3 regions of the Pseudarthrobacter sp. H2 genome follow, and region 3 is predicted to be linked to each of the others. Evidence: riboswitches for the same ligand, from Rfam matches in the RefSeq annotation. Region 3 holds a riboswitch; each other region holds the start of a gene.

Region 1 (7,040 bases), 1.8 Mb from region 3:
CAGGGGCTGCCGGCACCGGTGCTGCGGCGGCGGGGGCGGCGGGGGCAACCGCCGTGGCGGCGGCTGGGTTGCCCGGCGTCGCGCCTGACACGGCGTCGCCCGGCGTCGCGCCCTCAACTGGGGCGTCCGTTGCCGGTGTCTGCGTTGCCTCCCTGGGTGCGGCGCCGGTTGAAGCGGCGGCCTTATCGGAGCCCGGGGTGGGGGCGTCCGGCGCCGGGACAGTTTCGGCTGAAGATGCCGAATCGGAAGGCGCTGAGGTGCGGCCGGACGCCGGGGGAGCTGCGGCCCCGGGGGTCGTGGAGGCGGCGCTGCATCCAGTCAGTGACAGAGCGCCCATGGTCATTACGATGGCTATTTTCTTAAACAAAAGACCTCTTCGGGCGTAGGACACACGCGGCCGACAGGCACAACTGAGGTGCCGACGAGTGCGTGAAGCTTCTTTCGCCCCCGTCACTGGGGACGGAGCGAGCAGGCGCCGGTTGGCGCAGCGGGGCCCGATACTCTGGCCTCCGGGGCCCTGCATTCGGGCCCAGCCTTGCGGCCAGCCGCCCACGTTACCTGATCGTGACCTTTGCCCGCAAGCACACGACGTCGTGGCGGGCCGGACCTTCGTGGGTCCCGAAACCGCCGTGCCGACTTCGGCAGGCTGCCCGGAGGGGAAAGAATGGTCGGGTGAGCGACGCCGGCGATTTCATCGATTCCTCCCTCCAGCGCGAGGGCGACTGGTACCGGGCCGAAGCGGCGCAGGCCCGCCTGGGAAGCGAGCTGCAGGGAAGCGGGCTGCGGTTCTACGGCGCCTCGGTCGGAGCCGTGCGGGGAACGGTCCGCGATGTCCTGCGCCGCTACCGGGGTCTGTCGCACGACGACGTTACGGCGCTCAGCTCGGAGCTGTGGTCGGTGCCGGTATTCGAGCGTCGCCTGGCGGCAGTCGTCCTGCTGCAGTCCAGCCTCGGGCTGCTCACCAACTCCGATCTGACCCGGATCGAGGGGTTCGTCCGGCAGGCCCGGCTGCGGGCGCTCGTCGACCCGCTCGCCGTCGAGGTGGTGGGGCCCTTGATCGAAGGCCTCGACACGCTGGGCAGGGTGCGGGCGGACGGCGTGCTGGACCGGTGGGTGCGGGAGCCCGACGCCTGGCTGCGCCGTGCCGCCCTGCTGTCCCCGCTCCTGGCGTTCGGGGCGGGGGCGGGGGACTGGGACGGCTTCGTCCGCCGTGCCCGGGCTGTCCTCGCGGAGCCGCCGGAGCAAGGGCGCGACGGCGCGGTGGTCCGGGAGGCGATCTCCCGGGTGCTCCAGGATCTGGCGACGAAAAGACCGGAGCTCCAGTTCCCGTCCGCGGACGTGTGACGCGGGGAGAGTGACGCAAGAGTTCAGTGTTTACCGTGACCGGCGGGCACCGGCTGGGCGAATGACTTCGCCGCACGGGATCCTGCCATGGCGGTCGCGGCTATCGTGACGAGGGCTCCCAGGAGCAGGGCGGCGTCCTCTCCGGGCAGCAGTACGTGCAGTTGGGTGCCGATGCTTGCCGCCGCGACCGGTACGCCCAGTTGCGCAGCCGAGAGAACTCCCAGCGGCAGGGGGAGCCCCAGCGCCCTCAAGCCGGCGTGGAGCAGGACCGTGCCAATCCCCAGGGACAGGCCCAACGCGATCATGTCCGGGTGGCCGGCGAGGTCGCGGAGGTTCAGGGAGGCGCCGAGCCAGACCAAGAAGACCGGCCCCAGGAAACCGTCGCTGACGGCGAAAAGCTGGCGGGCCAGCCGTCTGGGTTCGCCGACCGCGGCCACCACCAGGCCAAAGGAAAAGCCTGCCAGCATCACTGACACGTGTCCGAAGGTGGCCACCCCCGCCAGCGCGAAGAGCAGGGACAGCTGGACCCTGAGCTCCAGGGCAAACTTGCGGTCTTCCGAGAGCTGGTGCACGCGCTGGCGGGTGCCGCTGCGCTCCGCCGAGCGCAGGACGAAAAAGAGCACAGCGGCGCACGCCGCCACCGCGAGTGCTCCCAGCGCGGCGCGGCCGGCGTTCGGCGGATCCACGGCCAGCGGCAGCGCCACGATGCAGGCGATGTCGGCGATGGCCACCTGTGCTGTCATGGCCACCACGGACGGCCCGCCCAGACGCAGGGAATCAACAATCGGGAGGACCAAGGCAGCGGACGAGGACGCCAGCAATACCACGTACAGGGGAGCGTGCCCTGTGCCGAAAGCCAAGCCCATCCCGGTTCCGATGACGGCAGCCGCGATCGCCGCAGCGATGGCCTGGCCGAAGCCCTTACCGAGAGCGGAGCGGATCTGCGGATCCCTGAGCGGCACATGGGATCCTGCCACGAACATCATCAGGGCAAAACCCATGTTCGCCAGAAGGCTGAACGTGGGATCTTCCGAATCGACCAGGGAAAGCCCCGTCCGCCCGATCACGATGCCTGCCAGCAGCTCGCCCAGGACCACCGGCAGCCGCCAGCGCACCGGCAGGGCGAGCAGGGGGCCGGCGAGGGCGACGGCGGCGATCAGCGCCAGGGACAGGAACGTCACCGCGCGCCCGGCCTGGCCGGAACCTGGGTCCCCGGATCGGCCAGTTTGACGGGGATGGGCGTGTTCTCGTCCGTCAGATAGGACGCGCAGACCCGGTGGTACCCGTCCGCGATCTGCGCTGCGACGCCGGCGTTCATGTTTCCCCGGACCAGCAGCACCGGGGACAGCTTTTTTCCGGTGGCGATCTTGGCCAGATCCGCGGCGACGTGGGCGTTTTGCGGCGTAAGGAGCGGCAGCCCGGAGGCGCGCAGAATGTCTTTCGCGAGCTGGTGCGTCACCGGGGCGTTGCGCATGGACTGCACGATTAGGGCTGCATTGATGGCGTCGGTCAGCAGCGCAAGGTATCTCTCCGCGGCCGGGTAGTCATGCTCCTCGGGCTCCGGGAGCCAGATAACTGATGCCGCGTCATCACTTTTCCTGGAGTCTTTGGCCATGGAATGAGCCTAATCCCGTCCCGTCCAACAAGCGCTCGACCGCAGGCTTTACCCGCCGGGCCGGCGTTCCACCACTGCGTAGGCCCTGCCGTCGAGGAACTCCCAGTCCGTGACCACCATGAACCCCAGGGCGTCCACCCGGTCGTTGAGGACGTGGACGTCAAAGCCGCCGTCCCGGGGTTCGGCGTCCCACGTCCCTACGCGGACTTCCTTTCCCTCCAGGATCAACAGCTCGGTATTGACGTCAAAGTCCTCCTGCGGCTGACTGCTCAGCTGACAGATGGCGACACAGGGGCTGGTCATGTCGGGCCTCCGCTTCGGGGACAGGCTGATGGCATCATCATATGCCTGGGGCCCTACCATCCCGAGAGGGAACGGCCGGCCAGAACCGCCCGGCCGTTACCTGAATGTGACAATGGGCCGTCTTCCCCGTACGGTGGATAAGTGCCTGTTGTCTCCGATACGGGCACTCCCCAGCCGATTGCCTAACTCTGCCGCGGCCCGGGGCATCTCGTACCAAACGTCCGGCAGAGACGGGGAAACCACTTTTGATCTGCTGTTACGCAGGTCTTGGGGTGAAGCCGCACGGCCCGCAACTGCGGGCCCGAGTGCGGCCGGGTGCCTCCCATCCGAATCCGACAGCTCACCTCGCAGGCATTGGGAGAGGCTACATTCATGTCTTCAAGCACGACCAATTCCAACCGCTTCACCACCCGCACCAAGCGCAACGCCGGCATCATCGGCCGCCAGGCCGCCGTCATCGCCGCCGCCTCCGGTCTCGTCCTCAGCGGCGCCATGGCCGCCAACGCCGCAGAGGTGCCCGCGGAACGCAACCCGGTGCCGGCGTCGTCCGTTGACGTCAAGGGCCAGCTCGGCGCGCCCCTTACCGCCGATGCCGGCGTGCAGATCAGCTTCGAGCGTCCGGCTGTGGCCTCCACGCCGGCTCCGGTCATCGAACAGCCCAAGCCCGTGGCAGCCGCTGCTCCTGCCGCCGTCGTGGCCCAGGCCCCCGCAGCTCCCAAGGCCGCGGTGAACGTCCAGGCAGCACCGGCCCCCGCCGCTGCTCCGGCAGCTGCTCCTGCCGCCGCCGGACGAGGCGCGGCCATGCTCGCCGCGGCCTACGGCCAGCTGGGCATCACGCAGGACTGCACCGCCATGGTGGAGAAGGCGCTCGGCGCCGCCGGCAAGCCGGTCGGTGACCTCGGCCCCCAGCAGTTCCTGAGCCAGGGCACCGTTGTGGCAACGCCCGCCCCCGGTGACATGGTGGTCCAGAGCGGCCACGTGGGCATCTACGCCGGCAACGGCCAGGTCATCAGCGGCGGCATGAACTACGTCAACGCCACCGTGGTCCACCCGCTGTCCTGGCTGACCGCCACCGGCGGTGTGACCTTCGTCCGCGCCTAAGCGACCGAGGCAAAGCTCCTGAGCCAACGCGCCTGAGCCCTGTGGATGAAGCCCGGTGATCAGCTGCCTTGGGGGCGGCTGATTGCGGGCTGGGGCGCGGCCCGTCGCGTGGGCCGGGCATTAGCCCACCACGGCCCATGACTCAGCCCGCAGCCAGCGGAAGCGCAAGCTTCATCGTGGTTCCCTCCGGGCCGGTCCGGGTTACCTCGACGGTGCCGCCGGCGGCGGTGGCGATCTCGCGGACCAGGGCCAGGCCGATGCCGAAGCTTCTTTGGCCCCCGGATCCATCCGCGCCGGGGGTCCTGACGAACCGGTCAAAGACCCGGGCCTGGTCCACACCCGTGATCCCGGATCCCGTGTCCGCCACGGTGATCACGGCGTGATTCTTTTCCACCGCCGTGCTGATGGTGACCCGCCCGCCGGGCGGGGTGTGGGCCAGGGCGTTGTCCGCCAAGGCGAGCACCGCCCGCCGCACGGAGCTCCGTTCGATCCGGGCCAGCGCCCGGCCGCCGTCGGGCGGCCCTGCGGAGGACCCCGCGGCCAGGCCCCCGGAAGACCCCGCGGTAACGGCAAGCCGGATGTCCTGCCGCGCCGCGAGCTCCTGGAGGCTTTCGGTGACGGACGCGGCGACGTCGGCCAGGTCCACCGGTTCCTTTGGGGGATCCGGTGTCGAGCCGGTCGCCGCCAGGAGCAGTTCGTTGACGATCCCCGTGAGTGTTGCCGCATCCTCCCGGATCCTGCCCAGGGCCTGGCCTGGTTTGGAGTCCGGCGCCGCGTCGCGCTGGGCGAGCTGGATGCGCGCGTCCAGGATGGCCAGGGGCGTGCGCAGCTCATGGCTGGCATCCTGGACGAACCGCCGCTGCAGGGCCAGCGCTTCGCCCAGCGGCCGGATGGCGCTGCGCGCACTGAACCACCCCACGATGCCGGCGAGCGCGACGCCTGCCACTCCGGCGATGACCATGGCCTCGACCAGGTCTTTGGAGTCGAGATAGGTATAGGCCGGCCCCGCCGCTGCGCCAGGCAGATCCGGGTGCGCCAGCTTGTTCACCAGATAGATGGTCGCGGCGGCGAGGAGGCAGAGGACCAACACGGCGCAGGCCGCGCTGATCCGCAAGGCGACCTTGAGCGAGGCCCTGCGCAGGGTTTCCTGGTCCGCTTCGCCAGCCGGCCGCGTCCGCCTATTCAAGGGCGTCGCCGATCTGGTAGCCGACGCCGTGGACCGTGCGCACCACGGTCCTGGAGATCTTCCGGCGGAGGTGGTGGACGTAGGTGTCGATCACGCCAGGCTGGTCGGTGGGGTGGAAATGCCGGCCGAGCAGTTCCTCCCGGGTAAAAACCCGGCCGGGTTCCGCGGCCAGGGCCCCGAGCAGTTCGCCCTCCTTCGCGGTGAGGGACACCAGCCGCCCGTAAACGGAGCGCACCGAGCGCGACGCCGGATCGAGTTCCCAGTCGCCGATGCTCACCGGCGTCGAGGCCGGGGTCGAAGCCGGGGCGAAGGTGCGCGTCAGGGCGCGCAGGCGCGCCGCCAGCTCGCCGGCGTCGAACGGCTTGGTCACGTAGTCATTGGCGCCCGCGTCCAGGCCCGTGACCTTCTCAGAGGTATCCCCGTGCGCCGTCAGAACCAGGATGGGCGTGGAAATCCCCTTAGCCCGCAACGCCTTGATCAGGGTGACACCGTCCATCACGGGCAAGCCGCGGTCGATCACCATGACGTCCCAGGCCTGGGTCAGCGCCAGGTGCAGTCCGTCCTGGCCGTTGGCGGCAAGCCGGATCCGGTAGTCCGGCTCCAGCAGCTCGGCGATGAGCGGCCCCAGGACGGCGTCGTCCTCCACCAGGAGCAGGGCCGGCCGGCCGTCAGCGGTAGTCATGTCAGCTATTCTTCCGTGCCAGGCCCTCCGCCGGCATGCCGTCCGCCGTGTCGTAGGGGAGGCCAGCGGTGTTTCGGGCGGGTTCGTTGGGGTCATCAACGCCGGAGACCCGGTTCCGGCGCCGGCGTTTGAGGAGCTGGACACCCCACGGCAGGACCGAGATGAGGACCATGACCACGGCGATGACGTCGATGTTCTTGGCGACGATCTCAAAATGCCCCAGCCACGTGCCCAGCAGGGTCACGGACACACTCCACGCCAGGGCCCCGACAATGTTCCAGAGCGCGAAGGACCTGTACCCGTAGCGGGCGATGCCGGCGCTCAACGGCGCAAACGTCCGGACCATGGGCACGAAACGGGCCAGCACGACGGCGGCCCCGCCGTGACGGCGGAAGAAGTCCTCGGTGGTGGCCAGGTGGGCTGTCTTCAGGATCCGGGCATCGTCCTTGAACCATCTGCGGCCGAACTTCCGTCCCAGCAGGTAGCCGACCTGGTCGCCCGCTATGGCGGCCAGGGTGACGACGCCGATCAGCACCGGCAGCGTCAGCTGCAGCTGCTGATGCAGGAGGCCGGCGGTGAAGAGCAGCGAATCCCCGGGCAGGAAGGGGAACAGCACACCGGATTCGATGAACACCATCAGTCCGATGACGCCGAGCGCCGCCGGGCCGAGGCCCTCGAGCAGGCTCGCCGGGTCAAGGAGCGAGGGGGTTCCGGCCGCGGCGGAGAGGACCGGAGCCAGTCCTGAAGCGTAAATGCTGTGCATGGCCACTTCCTTAGGGTCGGGTGGATCGAATGGATGCTGCGGACGG
Region 2 (7,040 bases), 400 kb from region 3:
CCTGTCCGAGCTCATGAGCATGGGCCTGCGGATGGCAGGCTGGTCCGTGGCCGTCGCCGCCGACGGTCCCGAGGCGGTCAAGCTTGCCAAGGAGTTCCGCCCGGACGTGCTGGTGCTCGACGTCATGCTTCCCGGGTTCGACGGCGTGGAGCTGCTGGGCAGGATCCGCGCCTTCGCGCCGGAGGTGCCCGCCCTGTTCCTGACCGCCAAGGACGCCGTGCAGGACAAGATCACCGGCCTGGCCGCCGGCGGGGATGACTACGTCACCAAGCCGTTCAGCATGGAGGAAGTACTGCTGCGCCTGCACCGGCTGGTGCAGCGCTCCGGTGTCGCCGCCATGGACACCGCGGAACTCGTCGTCGGGGACCTCGTCCTCAACGTCGACACCCGGGAAGTCACGCGGGCCGGCGCGGAACTGCACCTCACGGCCACGCAGTTCGAACTGCTGCGCTACCTCATGGAGAACCCCAAGCGCGTCATCAGCAAGGCCCAGATCCTGGACCGGGTCTGGGACTATGACTTCGGCGGACAGGCCAACATCGTCGAGCTGTACATCTCCTACCTGCGCAAGAAGGTCGACGCCAACCACACGCCCATGATCCATACGGTGCGCGGGGCCGGGTATGTCCTGAAGCCGGCAGAGTAGCCGGTGCCCACCCTCTCCGGCGCCAGCCGCCCCCCGGGCCGAGACTGGCGCAACCCCTCCACCTGGCATCTGCGCACCCGTCTGGTCCTCGTTGCGATGGCCCTGCTCGTGGCCATCTGCGGCGCTGTCGGACTGTTCAGCTATGCCTCCATGGACCTCTTCCTCACCCGTCAGCTCGACACCCAGCTTGACCAGGCCTCCGGCCGCGCGCGGGAATTCGGCCGTCCGGCCCCGGGAAACACCGGGGTCGGCCGGCCGGATCCCCTCGAGGCGCGGGGCCAGGGCATCGGCACCCTCAACGCCCGGATCCTGGGCGGCGCGGTCAGCAGCGCCGGTTTCCTTGCCGAGGACGCCACCCGGAAGGGCCTGTCCCCCGACGACGGCCATGCCCTCCTCGCCCTGACGCCCAACGGCATCCCCGTGGACCGCACTCTCTCCGCCGGCGCCTACCGGCTGACCGCCGTGCAGGCACCCTACGGTGACGTGATCGTCACCGGGCTGCCGCTGGCCGACAAGCAGAACACCCTGACCTCACTGGTCTGGACCATGGTGGTGGTCTCCGCCGGCGGCCTCGTGCTGATCGGCCTCGCCGGGACCGCGCTGATCCGGCGGACCATGAAACCGCTTGAGCAGCTGTCCGAGGTGGCCACCAAGGTGTCCCGCCTCCCGCTCGACGCCGGCGAGGTGGCACTCGCGGTGCGGGTCCCGGCGTCGGCCGCCCATCCCGGAACGGAAGTGGGCAGCGTGGGCTACGCGCTGAACCAGATGCTGGAGAACGTCTCCAACGCGCTCGAGGCGCGGCAGGTCAGCGAGATGAAGGTGCGCCAGTTCGTGGCCGACGCCTCGCACGAGCTGCGCACCCCGCTGACCGCCATCCGCGGCTACACCGAGCTGATGCGGATGACCGAGCATTTCACGCCGGACGGGGAAAGATCCCTCGCGCGGGTGCAGAGCCAGTCCGTGCGGATGACCACCCTGGTGGAGGATCTGCTGCTGCTGGCGCGGCTGGACGAGGGCCAGCCGCTGAAGCTCAGCGACGTCGACCTCACGCAGCTGGCGATCGAGAGCGTCAGCGACGAGAAGGTCATGGCCCCGGACCGTGTCTGGCAACTGGAGCTCCCGGAAGAACCGGTGGTGGTGCGCGGCGATGCGACCCAGCTCCACCAGGTGCTGGCCAACCTGCTCTCGAATGCGCGCAAGCACACCACGCCCGGGACCACGGTGGTCACCGGCGTGATGCGTTCGGCGGACGGCAGCGCCGTGCTGACGGTGATGGACAACGGCAGCGGGATCGCGCCCGAGTTCATCGGCCGGGTCTTTGCCCGCTTCGCGCGGGCAGACGCGGCGCGGAAGAACCCGGCGGTCACGACGGCGGCACCCGCCAGGGCGGAGGCGGCCATCACGGCCGGGGCGCCGGGGAAGACGGCCGCGATGCCTGCCGGCGGGCCCCCTGCCACCGCGGTCTCGCCCACCGCCGAGGGGACCAGCGGGCTGGGGCTGTCCATCGTGCAGTCGATCGCGGAGGCCCACGGAGGTACCGTCGAGGTCACCTCCCGGCCGGGCCGCACGGAGTTCGCCGTGCGCTTTCCGCCGGCCCCGCCAGGCGGTTAACGAAAGCGCGGCGGGCGCAAGCCGACGCACCGCCGTCGTGGTTCCTGTTATCAAAATGTGACTTAAGCTCCCGGCTCCTGTACCGTTTTTAGGGTGCGGCCGCCATTGGGGCCGCATATCCGGACGGACGCCAAACTCTGCCGCTTCCCGGATTCCGCTGGACCAGGCAGAGGTGGGGAACCCAGGTCCCGGGCATTTTGCACGCATGCGCCCTTGGGGTGAAGCCGACACGTGAAATTCCGTGCGGCCGGACTTCCCATCCGAACCCGACAGCTAACTCCGCCGGCGTTGAGAGGCGATTATGACTGAATCCAAGGTACAAACGCGCCCCGAGGGCGCCTTACCCAAATCCCGTTCCACCCACTCGCGCCACCGCGCCGAACCGGCCCGGCCCGCTTCAGCACTGTCCCGTTTTGCCGCCGGAATCGGCTCCACCGGCCGCCGCGCTGCCGTCGTCACCGCGGCCGCCTGCGTGGTGCTGGTCGGAGTCAGCGCTGCCGTCCAGGCCTCCGACACCGCCGCCCCGAACGCCGGCACTCTGGCCTCCGAGGCGTCCCCCACGGCCGCAAATCCGCTGCCGAAGCTCAACTTCGAGAAGGCCCAGATCGCGGCGCAGCCTGCCACCGCAGCCGGAGGCAGCATCGCTCCCCAGTCCTCCGAAGTGAAGCCCGCGGAAACGCCGGCACCGGCACCGGTTCCAGCGGCGGCCCCTGCACCAGAACCGGCGGCGGCCCCGGCTCCGGCTCCTGCTCCGGCTCCCGCAGTGGCCCCGGCTCCCGCAGTGGCCCCGGCTCCCGCACCCCCTGTTGCCGTCGATGACCCCGCCGGGGCGCAGGCCTACGCCGCCGCCCAGCTCCCCGCCTACGGCTGGGCCGCCGGCGAGATGCAGTGCCTGACGAAGCTCTGGACCAAGGAGTCCGACTGGAAGACCACCGCCACCAACGCCAGCAGCGGCGCCTACGGTGTGGTCCAGTCCCTGCCGGCCGAAAAGATGGCGAGCGCCGGCGCTGACTATATGACGAACTACCGGACCCAGATCAACTGGGGCCTGGACTACGTCAAGGACCGCTACGGCTCCCCCTGCGGCGCGCTGAACTTCCACTACGCCCACAACTGGTACTAAGCCGGCAACAGCCAGCCGCTCAACCCGAGGCCCCGGATCCCCGTGATCCGGGGCCTCGGGTTTTCGCTTCCAAGGTTTTTGCAAGGTCCTGGAGGGAAGCTGGGGCACCGCCGCCTTCAATCGTCTTCCACGCGGCGCGCCCACTCCGGGCACAAAAAATCTAGGGAGCACAACATGAAAAAATGGGTAATTTCGACGGCTCTTGTTGCTGCGGCCCTCGCAGGAGCCAGCCCGGCCGCTGCGGCGCCACCGGAAGGGAAGGGCCCGCCGACGCCACCTGTTCCGGCTTCGGGGACCTTGACCAATTGCGGCTTTCCCGTCGACATACAGCTCACCGGTAAGGTCAAGAACATCACGAAGCCCAACGGCATAGTCATCAGCACGTCACCGGGCCTGAAGATAACACTGACGGCCAACGGCAAGACTCTCAATTACGTCATCACCGGCGTCAGCCGCTATGAATTCCTGAGCGACAGGATCGAAGTCACTTCCACGGGAAGGAACCTGCTCCTCCTCCCCTCCCCTGACGGCCTTTACCTGACGACCGGCAACGTCAACTATGCCCTCAACCTGGATTTCACGGAGTTGAGAAGATTCTCCGGATCGGGCACTGCAACCAACATCTGCCCGCTGCTCGCGCCCTGACGAAGTAGACCGCGGCGGCGGTGCACTTCCTTTAAGCCGAAGTTACGTCTGGCATGACGTGCGGAATCCCCGCGTTCTTCAGTTCTAGCGGTCGTTGCAACACCCCAGATTTTCGGGAGTTGCAACGACCTTGCCGTCTTCAAATCAAGAATCTTCTTTAAAGGGAAAATCGGGTCCTCCGCCCACGCCGTCACAGAAGAACACCTACAGGCGGTACTCGCAGGCCGAGAAGGATGAATTCTTCGCTGTGCTGGAGCGGCTGGAGTGTGCCGCCGCGGCGGCCAGAGAGCTCGGATTCAAGGCGGCAACGTGCCGCAAGTGGGTCCGGCAAGCAGGGATCCACCTCAAGTCGGGTGTGAAGGGTTCGGAACCCCGCCGGGAGTATACGCAGGCTCAGAAGGACGAGTTCTTCACGCTCCTGGACCGCCTCGGGAACGTCTCGGCTGCGGCTTCAGAGCTGGGGCTGAGCACCGCCGCCTGCTACGCCTGGGTCCACGAGACCGGAGCATTGCCTAAACGGGCAAGGAAGATCAAGGGGCCCAACCGGAAATACTCGCAGGCCCAGAAAGCCGAATTCTTCACTGTCCTGGATAGTGTCGGCAGCGTCACCGAAGCGGCCAGGCAGCTCGGCCTGAGCAAAGATACGTGTCATAACTGGGCCAAGGCCGCCGGCATCCGCAGTGTCCGCGTGACGGTGGGAAAACGCGAGGAGTTCTTCCGCCTGCGCGCAGCCGGGGTGGGCCGGCGTGAAGCAACAGCGGCCGTCGGTGTTGACCGTAAAACGGCCTTCATGTGGGATAACGGCATAGTCCAGGCCAAGGGGAAACTTGTTTACCCTGAGCCCGCTGCCGTCGACTATAAACGGGAGGTGACTACTGCGATTGCGCCTCCCGAGGCCACCGGCGGAACAACGAATGTTTCGATTCCCCAAACGGCACTGGAGAAGGTGATCGATCCCCGGTACCTGTCGCTGCGGGACCGCGAGAGGATCCGGGACATGAAGTCCCAGGGCTCCTCCATCAGGGCCGTGGCAGCGGCCCTGGGGCGCTCCCCGTCCTCGATCAGCCGCGAGGTTTCCCGCAACAGCCACCCGGTGCTCGGCTACCAGCCCTACGGCGCCCAGCGGGCCGCCGTGGCGCGCCGGTCGCGGCCCAAAACCAGTAAGCTGAGCGGCAACCGGCGGCTGCGGGATTTCGTGAAGGGCAAGCTGCTCACCCGGTGCTCGCCCGAACAGATCTCCCACTTGCTGATCAAGGATTTCCCCGATGACGAGCAGATGCGCGTGAGCCACGAAACGATCTACCAGGCCCTCTATCTCCAGGCCCGTGGCGGGCTCAAGCGCGAGGTCAAGGACGCCCTGCGCACCGGGCGCACCCGCCGCAAGGCCCACAAGAACCCGGAGGAACGCACCAGCCGCTTCCGGGACCCGATGATCAATATTTCCGAACGCCCGCCCGAGGTCGAAGACCGTGCGGTCCCGGGCCACTGGGAGGGGGATTTGATCACCGGCGCCTACAACCAGTCGGCGATCGCGACTCTCGTGGAACGCACCACACGGTACGTGATGCTGGTGCACCTGCCCACCGACCACAACGCCGAATCCGTGCGTGACGGGCTCATCGAGACCATGAGCGACCTGCCTGCACACCTGCGCGGCTCGCTCACTTGGGACCAGGGCGCGGAGATGGCCCTGCACAAGGCCTTTGGCATCGCCACGGACATGGATGTCTACTTCTGCGATCCGGGAAGCCCCTGGCAGCGCGGGTCCAACGAGAACACCAACGGGCTGCTGCGCCAGTACTTCCCCAAGGGAACCGACCTGAACGCCTACGGGCCCGAAGACCTCGAACACGTCGCCCAGGAACTCAACGCCCGCCCACGCAAAACGCTCGACTGGGATACCCCCGCCGAGCGCCTTCGTGATCTACTGGTAACCACCTAACCACCACAGGTGTTGCAACGATCCCCAGAATTCGCCGTTGGCGGGGATTCCGCTGTTTCCGGGGTTCCTCCTTCTGTCTACTTCAGGGTCAGCGGGAAGCTTTGGCCGATCAGGTCGAAGGCCTTGTGTTGGATGGGGGTGGGCACGGCCAGGGTGGGGATCAGGGGCGCGGTCTCCTCGGCGCCGTAGCGGATCTCGTTGCGGGTCAGGGTTCCCAGGTGGTCCAGCAGGGACCGGAAGCTGTGGGCGGGGTGTCCGTCTGGGGTGGTGCGCCGGCTTGCTTTGGTCTGCGCTGCGGCCGATCGTTTTGCGGGGGCGACGGGGTTCTCCGGTTCGGGGCGGTTTTCGTCGGTGAACGTCAGGGGTGCCCAGGCCCGGCGGAGGTGCCAGGTGAGGTAGGCGGCGAGCATGCAGATGAATACGTGGGCGCGGACCCGGGTTTCGGTGTGGTGGTGGATCGGGCGCAGGTCCAGGTCGATGGCCTTGATGGAGCGGAAGTCGCGTTCGACGTTGGCCAGGGACTTGTAGGTCGCGACGACTTGTCCGGCGTCCATGTGGGTGTCCTGGATGGTGGTGCGGATGATGTAGATTCCGTCCAGGGCCGCCTCGGCGGCGATTTGTTCCTCGTTGCGGGCGTACGCGAACGAGGTGTCGCCGATGGTCAGGGTGTAGTGCTTTTCCATCTTGTATCTGCCGACGACCTTGCCGGCGCGCACGCCGATCTTCCCGGCGTCTTTGAGCCGCCCGGCTTCGGCGGCGGCGGTGATTTTGGCCAGCTCCGTGTCGGTGGCTGCGAGCAGTGCGGTGCGTTTGCGGGCCCGTTCGGCGGCCAGGAGCGGGTTGCGGCAGGCGATGAGGCGTTCGCCCGGGTAGTCCGGGTGGGCGATCTCGGCCAGGTCCTGCTCGTCGAACAGGCTCATCTGCAGGGGCCCGTCGTCGGCGGCCAGGGCCTGGATGGCGGGGGCGCGCAGCGCGGTGACCCAGCCCAGTCCGCCGAGTTCCTTGAGCTGTTCGATCCGGGCGGAGGTGATCATGCCGCGGTCTCCGACCATCACCATGTCCGCCAGGCCGTA
Region 3 (7,040 bases):
ACACGCTGACCTTCGTTGCCCTGCTGCTGAGCCTGTGGAGGATCCCCGCCGCGTCGCTGCGCCAGCTGCCGCGGGCGGCGGCCGGCAAGGGCCGGATCCGCGAAGGGCTGCGCTACGTCAGGTTCCGACCGGACATCGTCGTAGTGCTCGTGGCGGTCTTCATCGTGGGAACCCTCGGACTGAATTTCGTCCTGTTCATCGCTGCCATGGTCGGCACCGAATTCGGCCTGGATGCCGGCGCCTTCGGACTGATGAACTCGATCATGGCCATCGGCTCGGTGGCCGGAGCACTGCTGTCGGCCGGCCGCAAGAAGCCCCGGCTGCGGATCATCTTCGGGGCCGCCGGGGCCTTCGGGGTGGCCACCGGCATCGCCGCGCTGGCGCCCGATTACTTCTGGTTCGGCGTCGCGCTGGTGCCCGTGGGCCTCTTCGCGATCACCATGATGACCAGCGCCAACGGGTACGTCCAGACCACCACGGACCCGGTGATGCGGGGCCGGGTGATGGCCCTCTACATGGCCATCTTCATGGGCGGCACCCCCATCGGGGCGCCCCTCGTGGGCTGGGTGGCCAACATCGCCGGTGCCCGCTGGTCGATGGGTGTCGCGGCGGCCTCCGGCCTGGTCGCGGCGCTGATCGGGCTGCTGTGGATTATCCGGGCCGAGCACCTGCGGATCCGCTTTGACCGCCGGGCCGGCGGGCTGCGCTACTTCCGCCTCGAATCCGGCCGCCCCGCAGGCGCCGGCACAGGCGCCGGCACAGATACCGACAAGAACGGGAACGGCGCCGCCCGGGCAGGAAACCCGGACGACGCCGTCGAGCACTGACGCCCAGCGCCGGCTCGTGGACAGCTACCTCTTGAGCTCGGCCACCACGAAATCGATGCACTCCAGCAGCGCGGACACGTCGTCCGGTTCGATCGCCACGAAGGTGGCGATGCGCAGCTGGTTGCGGCCGAGCTTGCGGTACGGCTCGGTGTCCACGACGCCGTTGGCACGGAGCACCTTGGCGATGGCGGCTGCGTCGATCGATTCGTCGAAGTCGATCGTGGCGATGACGTTGGACCGGTCCTCGGCCCTGGCCACGAACGGCGTCGCGTACTCGGAGGCCTCGGCCCAGCGGTAGATCCGGCCGGCGGAGTCCGCGGTCCGGGCGGCGGCGAAGTCCAGTCCGCCGCTGGCGTTGAGCCACTGCACCTGGGCGTCCAGGGTGACCAGGGTGGCCAGCGCCGGGGTGTTGTAGGTCTGGTTCAGCCGCGAGTTGTCGATGGCCGTCTGGAGGTCCAGGAAATCCGGGATCCAGCGGTCGCCGGCCTTGATCCGGGCGGCACGCTCCAGCGCTGCCGGGGAGAACAGGCCGAGCCACAGGCCGCCGTCGGAAGCGAAGTTCTTCTGCGGCGCGAAGTAGTAGACGTCGGCTTCGGCCACATCCACGTCCAGGCCGCCGGCGGCGGACGTGGCGTCCACCAGCACGAGCGATCCTTCATCGGCCCCGGCCACCCGCTTCACGGGAGCGGCAACACCGGTCGACGTCTCGTTCTGGGGCCACGCGTAGACGTCGACGCCGGCCTCCGCCCGGGCGGCGGGACGCGTGCCGGGCTCGGACGTGATGATGGAGGACGCGGCCAGGAAGGGTGCCTTGTTGGTGGCTGAGGCGAACTTTGAGCCGAACTCGCCGAAGGACAGGTGCTGCGCCTTGTTCTCGACGAGGCCGAAGCTGGCGATGTCCCAGAATGCGGTGGAGCCGCCGACGCCCAGGACCACCTCGTAGCCTTCCGGGGCGCGGAAGAACCCGCTGAGCCCGTTCCGGATGGAGCCGACCAGGTTCTTGACCGGCGCCTGGCGGTGGGAGGTTCCCAGCAGCGTGGCCGACGCCGCGGAGAGGGCCTGCATCTGTTCCGGACGGACCTTGGACGGTCCGGCGCCGAACCGTCCGTCCTGGGGCAGGAGGTTTGCGGGGATCGTGATGCTGGTGTCGCTCACAGTGGCTCCAATTTTCGGCTGGTTCGTAGCGTGGTGCGGGAGGTGGCTTGGCAGGATGGCTGAAGCGAAGCCTCCCTTTCATTCTGCCTGACTGTTCCGGGCTCGCGGGAACTCACGGGAAAGGCCCCGTCATAGTCCGGTCATTGGGAGCCGCCCGGAACCCGTGCCTGCGCCTACGCCGGCCGAGCCAGCCGCCCGGAAGATTATCCAGAGTAATTCAAAATAGGCTAAGCTGTCCTGCGAACGTACGGCGGACCCCGCCAAGGCGCATCCTGCACGCGGTACGGTGGGAATGACGCACGGACGGCGCTCGAGGAGCTGAGCTGAATGACGGATCTGATTGATACCACCGAGATGTATCTTCGGACCATTCTGGAACTTGAAGAAGAGAACATCATCGCGCTCCGCGCCCGCATCGCCGAACGGCTCCGCCACTCCGGGCCCACCGTCTCCCAGACCATCGGGCGCATGGAGCGCGACGGCCTCGTCGTCGTTTCCGGCGACCGGCACCTTGAGCTGACGGAAACGGGCCGGAAACGCGCCATCGAAGTCATGCGCAAGCATCGCCTCGCCGAACGCCTGCTTGCCGACGTGATCGGCCTCGACTGGGCCTACGTCCACGAGGAAGCGTGCCGGTGGGAACATGTGATGAGTGAACGCGTCGAGCGGCGCATCTTCGACCTGCTCAACCACCCGACTGTCTCCCCGTACGGAAATCCGATCCCCGGGCTTGCCGAGCTCGGCGGCCTGCCGTCCAAGGCCCGCACCGACGGGGTGGTGAACCTGCTGGAAGCCATGGCCGGCTACGGCGCGGGCTCGCGGATCACCGTCAACCGCCTGGCCGAGCCGATCCAGGTGGAGCCTGAACTGCTGGTCCAGCTCGATGAAGGCGGAATCAGACCGGGCGCCCGGGTCTCCTTGGAACGGGTGGGAGAGTATATTTCGGTCCGCGTGCCGGACATCGAGGGTGCCCTGGAGCTGCCGCCTGAGGTGGCCGCCCATGTGTTTGTGACGGTCGGCTGACCTCCGGGGCTGCCGGACATGGGACGTCCCGTGAGTTGTGCATGTCGAAGATCACGGAGTTATTACCGGTCGGTTTAATCGCCTATAGTTAAGGCCACTACCGATACCAAAGCGTTACCTGATCCGAAGCCGAGCCCTGCCAGCGGATCAGTCGCAGAGTCACCTGCTGGCAGGGGCGGGGGAACCATTTCCGGCTGTTTTTCCAACAGTCTCGGGGTGAAGTCCGTCAGCAGCATGCACACTCCACCGAGGACCCCCGGGATGCCTCTGTGCCTGGATGCTTGCCCTGGCGGGCCGGGTCTTTGATCTCTCTGACCCGAATCCGACAGCTAACTTCGCAGGCTATCCAGAGAGGAACCGTTCTTGACCACCCAGACCACCAGGGGCCGTCGCCGTGCGACCGGTCCCGCTCCGGAGCCGCGTCCGGCAGCGGCCCTGCAGGCCGCCCGCCCGCGGGACGCGCAGCGTGATGAACGCCGGGGCCGCCGAAGTCCGTTCCGCCAGGTAACGGACTTCGCCGCCGCCAGCGGTGTGGGGCAGAAGGCAGGGATCGCCCTCGCCGCCACGGGCCTGGTCCTGACGGTCGCGCTCCCCGCCACCGGCCCGGTGATGGCCACCGGCCCCGGAACTCCCGCCGCAGCCCAGCCGGACGTGACCGCCGCCGCCGCCAAGATCGATTTCAGCCGCACGGCCGTCAGCACCAAGGGCGATCCGGACGGAAAACTCAAGCAGCTCCTGAGTGCCCAGTCCGTCGGCACCATCACACGCGCCGCGTCGGCCGGCACCCTCGGCGCCCCGCTGGAGCAGATGGTCACGGCCTCGCCCTTCGGCTACCGCGTCAGCCCGATCACGGGCGGCGCCGGCGAGTTCCACCGGGGCCAGGACTATGCGGCCCAGTGCGGAACGGCAGTCCACGCAGCGGCCAGCGGCACCGTGACGTTCTCGGGCTGGCACCCTTACGGCGGCGGAAACCGCATCGTGATCGACCACGGCAACGGCCTGGAGACCACCTACAACCACTTGTCCTCGTCCTCCGTCCATGTCGGCCAGAAGGTCTCCCGAGACGACATCATTGCGATGAGCGGCACCACCGGCGCCTCCACCGGCTGCCACCTCCACTTCGAAGTGATGGTCAACGGCGACGTCGTTGACCCGCTGGGCTGGCTCTAGGCCAAGCCGATGGATTACTCTCGAATTCCTCTGACACGCCGTGATCTGAATGTGACATTGAATCCGGACTCCTGTACCGTATGAGGTACGCCAACTCCTCCGGAGTTGGCGCTCTTGAGTGGATTGCCTAACTCTGCCACCGCTCAAGGTCCGTTCGCATGACATCGTCTGGCAGGGGCGGGGGAACCAATTTTGGTCTTCGCAAGAAGGCCTTGGGGTTAAGTCGCAAAGCTTCCGAAGGAAGCAGCGTGGCCGGGTGACTCCCATCCGAATCCGACAGCTCACCTCGCAGGCATTGGGAGAGGCTACTTTCGTGACTTCACGCCACAATGCTGCGCGCCACCGCGCTGGCGCGGCTCGTACGAGCCCGCTGAAATCCAAGTCCCGTGCTGCCCTTGCCGGCGCCCGGATTGGAGCTCACACCGCCGTCTCGATCTCTACTGAGACCGGCCCGCAGGCCAAGCACCTGCATGCAGTTCCCGCTTTTGGCGCGTCTTCGCAGTACACCCTTCGCTAAGTAACCCATTCGGGGCGATCCGGCGTACCCCCAAGATGCCGGAGCGTCCTCTGTTCGCGCCCAAAAGGCGCGATCCAAGGATCACGAAAGAGAGAACTTCATGACTACTCGTGCAATCGCACGGCACCGCGCCGAGGTCACCAAGACCAACTCGCTTGCTGTCATCGCCAAGGCTGTCGGCGACAACGCCGGCGGCATGGGCCGCCAGGCGGCCGTCATCGCTGCCGCATCCGGTCTGGTCCTGACCAGCGGTATCGCAGCCAACGCTGCCGAGACCAACGTTCAGCGCGAATCCACCTCCGCTTCCGCCCTGGACGTCCAGTCGGCTGCGCCGGCAACGATTTCCGCTGCTTCCACGATTGCGATCTCCTACGAGAAGCCGGCCGTGTCCACTTCGCCGGCTCCCGTCGTCGAGGCCGCCAAGCCCGTGGTCAAGGTCCAGGACTCGACCGGCGCCGCTGCGACCGGTGGCACCCAGCTCGCAGCCGCGGGCTCCGCGCTGGCACCGGCCGGCATCGGCAGCGGCGCAACCGTCGCTGCTGCAGCCTACGCACAGATCGGCGTTTCGCAGGACTGCACCGCGCTGGTCACGAACGCCCTGGCTGCGGCTGGCGTCAACTTCCACGGCTGGCCGGCAGGTTACCTGTCCCTGGGCCGTACCGTGAGCGCCGCCGAGGCACAGCCGGGCGACCTCGCCTACTACCAGAACGGTGGCGCGGGCATGGCCCACATCGCTGTTTACGTCGGCAACGGCATGGCCGTCCACGGCGGCTGGAACGGTGGAACCACGTCCCTGCAGACCGTCAACGTCGGCTCGGGCCCGGTCTTCATCCGCGTCGGCGGCTAGGCCGCAGGCTCAACCCAGCTGCAACCCGGCCTCAACAGGCTGGATCAGCTCAAGATTTGAAGAGGACCCCTGCCCCTGCGGCAGGGGTTCTTTGCATTGCCGGGGAATGAATTTCCCGGATCACGGACCGGGGCGGCCGAAAAAATTCGGTGATACGGCACCTGAGTGTTTACTCTTGTGGTGTCGATCCATAGCCCGACCATGCAGAGGGCAGCCGGCCCTCGTGCCCCTGGCGGGTGCGGCCGTGAAGAGGTATGTGCATGCGCACGCTCGTTCTGAATGCTGGATATGAACCCCTGGCGGTTGTTACCTTCCGCCGGGCGCTTGTTCTTGTGTTGACCGGAAAGGCCAGTGTGGTGGCCGAAGGGGAGGAGCCCGTCGTCGGGCCCCAGGACATACTGGGCCGGCCCTCGGTCATTCTCCTGCACCGCTACATCAGGCCCCGCTACAACACGATAACGGCGGTCAGCCGGCGCGGTGTGCTCCGCCGGGACGGGCAGCGCTGCGCCTATTGCGGGAAGGGCGCCCACACGGTGGACCATGTCCACCCGAAGTCCCGGGGCGGGGCGGACTCGTGGGAAAACCTCGTGGCCGCCTGCCTGCGCTGCAACAATGCCAAGGGGGACCACACCCCGGCGGAAATGGGCTGGAAACTGGGCTTTGTCCCGGCGCCGCCGAAGGGCACGAGGTGGCAGATCAAGGAACTCGAAAAGCCGGCGCCGGACTGGGATCCCTTTCTGCTGCCGGAATCCGCGGCCTGAAACCGGCCCCCGGAAGGGCGCACCGGCGCAGCCGGACGAGCACAGCCGGAGGGGCGCACCCGTCCGGCCCGTGGCCGGGCTAGGCTGGGCCGGTGGAATTTGATGCGGTTATTCTCGCCGGGGGGCGGTCCTCCCGTTTAGGCGGCGCGCCCAAAGCCGGACTCCGGTACGACGGCGCCACCCTCCTCGATCTCGCGCTGCAGGCGGCCCGCGGCGCACAGGCGATCGCCGTCGTCGGCCCGGACCCGGGGACGCTGCCGGCCGGCGTGCTGAACTGCCGGGAGGACCCGCCGTTCGCGGGTCCGGCCGCAGCCATCGCCGCCGGGCTCTCCGCCCTGGAACAGGACTATGCCGCCCGCCGCGCCGCGGGCCCGGCACCCCTGACCCTCGTCCTGGCGTGCGACATGCCGCGCGTGGACACGGCGGTGCGGTCGCTCGCCGCAGCCGTGGACGACGCCGGACAATCCGGCCGAGACGGCGTCATGGCGCTCTCCGCCGACGGACGGAAACAACCCCTGATCGGTTTCTATGGCACGGCGGCGCTGCACCGCTCCGCCGCGGAAGCGGCTCACCGGGGTGCGCTGAAAGACGCCTCGGCATTCGCCCTTCTTGCTAGTCTTGAGGTGCGGGCAGTTCGTGTCCCCTCCGGTTCCACAGACGATGTGGACACCTGGGACGACGCCTCCGCCCTGGGGGTAACCGGCCGGATCCAGGGCAACGATCCGGGCGGCCGGCCCGGA

The links. Region 3 has a riboswitch for cyclic di-AMP ahead of ACQCSZ_RS15805 (NlpC/P60 family protein). Riboswitches for the same ligand answer to the same signal wherever they lie in the genome.
Region 1: linked by a shared signal. The riboswitch ahead of ACQCSZ_RS07480 (hypothetical protein) and the one ahead of ACQCSZ_RS15805 (NlpC/P60 family protein) in region 3 are both predicted to bind cyclic di-AMP.
Region 2: linked by a shared signal. The riboswitch ahead of ACQCSZ_RS17530 (hypothetical protein) and the one ahead of ACQCSZ_RS15805 (NlpC/P60 family protein) in region 3 are both predicted to bind cyclic di-AMP.

What each region holds. Positions count from the first base shown of each region.
Region 1 covers NZ_CP189594.1:1,571,799-1,578,838, forward strand. The annotation lists gene ACQCSZ_RS07455 (family 16 glycosylhydrolase) at 1-343, opposite strand, end outside; gene ACQCSZ_RS07460 (DNA alkylation repair protein) at 673-1,344, shown strand; gene ACQCSZ_RS07465 (cation:proton antiporter) at 1,368-2,525, opposite strand; gene ACQCSZ_RS07470 (hypothetical protein) at 2,522-2,959, opposite strand; gene ACQCSZ_RS07475 (hypothetical protein) at 3,008-3,262, opposite strand; cyclic di-AMP (ydaO/yuaA leader) riboswitch at 3,464-3,630, shown strand; gene ACQCSZ_RS07480 (hypothetical protein) at 3,635-4,363, shown strand; gene ACQCSZ_RS07485 (sensor histidine kinase) at 4,506-5,549, opposite strand; gene ACQCSZ_RS07490 (response regulator transcription factor) at 5,542-6,231, opposite strand; gene ACQCSZ_RS07495 (DedA family protein) at 6,233-6,994, opposite strand; gene ACQCSZ_RS07500 (phosphatase PAP2 family protein) at 7,005-7,040, opposite strand, start outside.
Region 2 covers NZ_CP189594.1:3,780,956-3,787,995, forward strand. The annotation lists gene ACQCSZ_RS17520 (response regulator transcription factor) at 1-646, shown strand, start outside; gene ACQCSZ_RS17525 (HAMP domain-containing sensor histidine kinase) at 650-2,257, shown strand; cyclic di-AMP (ydaO/yuaA leader) riboswitch at 2,403-2,560, shown strand; gene ACQCSZ_RS17530 (hypothetical protein) at 2,559-3,380, shown strand; gene ACQCSZ_RS17535 (hypothetical protein) at 3,555-4,025, shown strand; gene ACQCSZ_RS17540 (IS30 family transposase) at 4,762-5,967, shown strand; partial or broken gene ACQCSZ_RS17545 (IS1634 family transposase) at 6,045-7,040, opposite strand, start outside.
Region 3 covers NZ_CP189594.1:3,385,547-3,392,586, reverse strand. The annotation lists gene ACQCSZ_RS15825 (MFS transporter) at 1-827, shown strand, start outside; gene serC (phosphoserine transaminase) at 852-1,982, opposite strand; gene ACQCSZ_RS15815 (metal-dependent transcriptional regulator) at 2,310-3,005, shown strand; cyclic di-AMP (ydaO/yuaA leader) riboswitch at 3,153-3,364, shown strand; gene ACQCSZ_RS15810 (M23 family metallopeptidase) at 3,369-4,175, shown strand; cyclic di-AMP (ydaO/yuaA leader) riboswitch at 4,325-4,484, shown strand; gene ACQCSZ_RS15805 (NlpC/P60 family protein) at 4,793-5,539, shown strand; gene ACQCSZ_RS15800 (HNH endonuclease) at 5,800-6,300, shown strand; gene mobA (molybdenum cofactor guanylyltransferase) at 6,393-7,040, shown strand, end outside.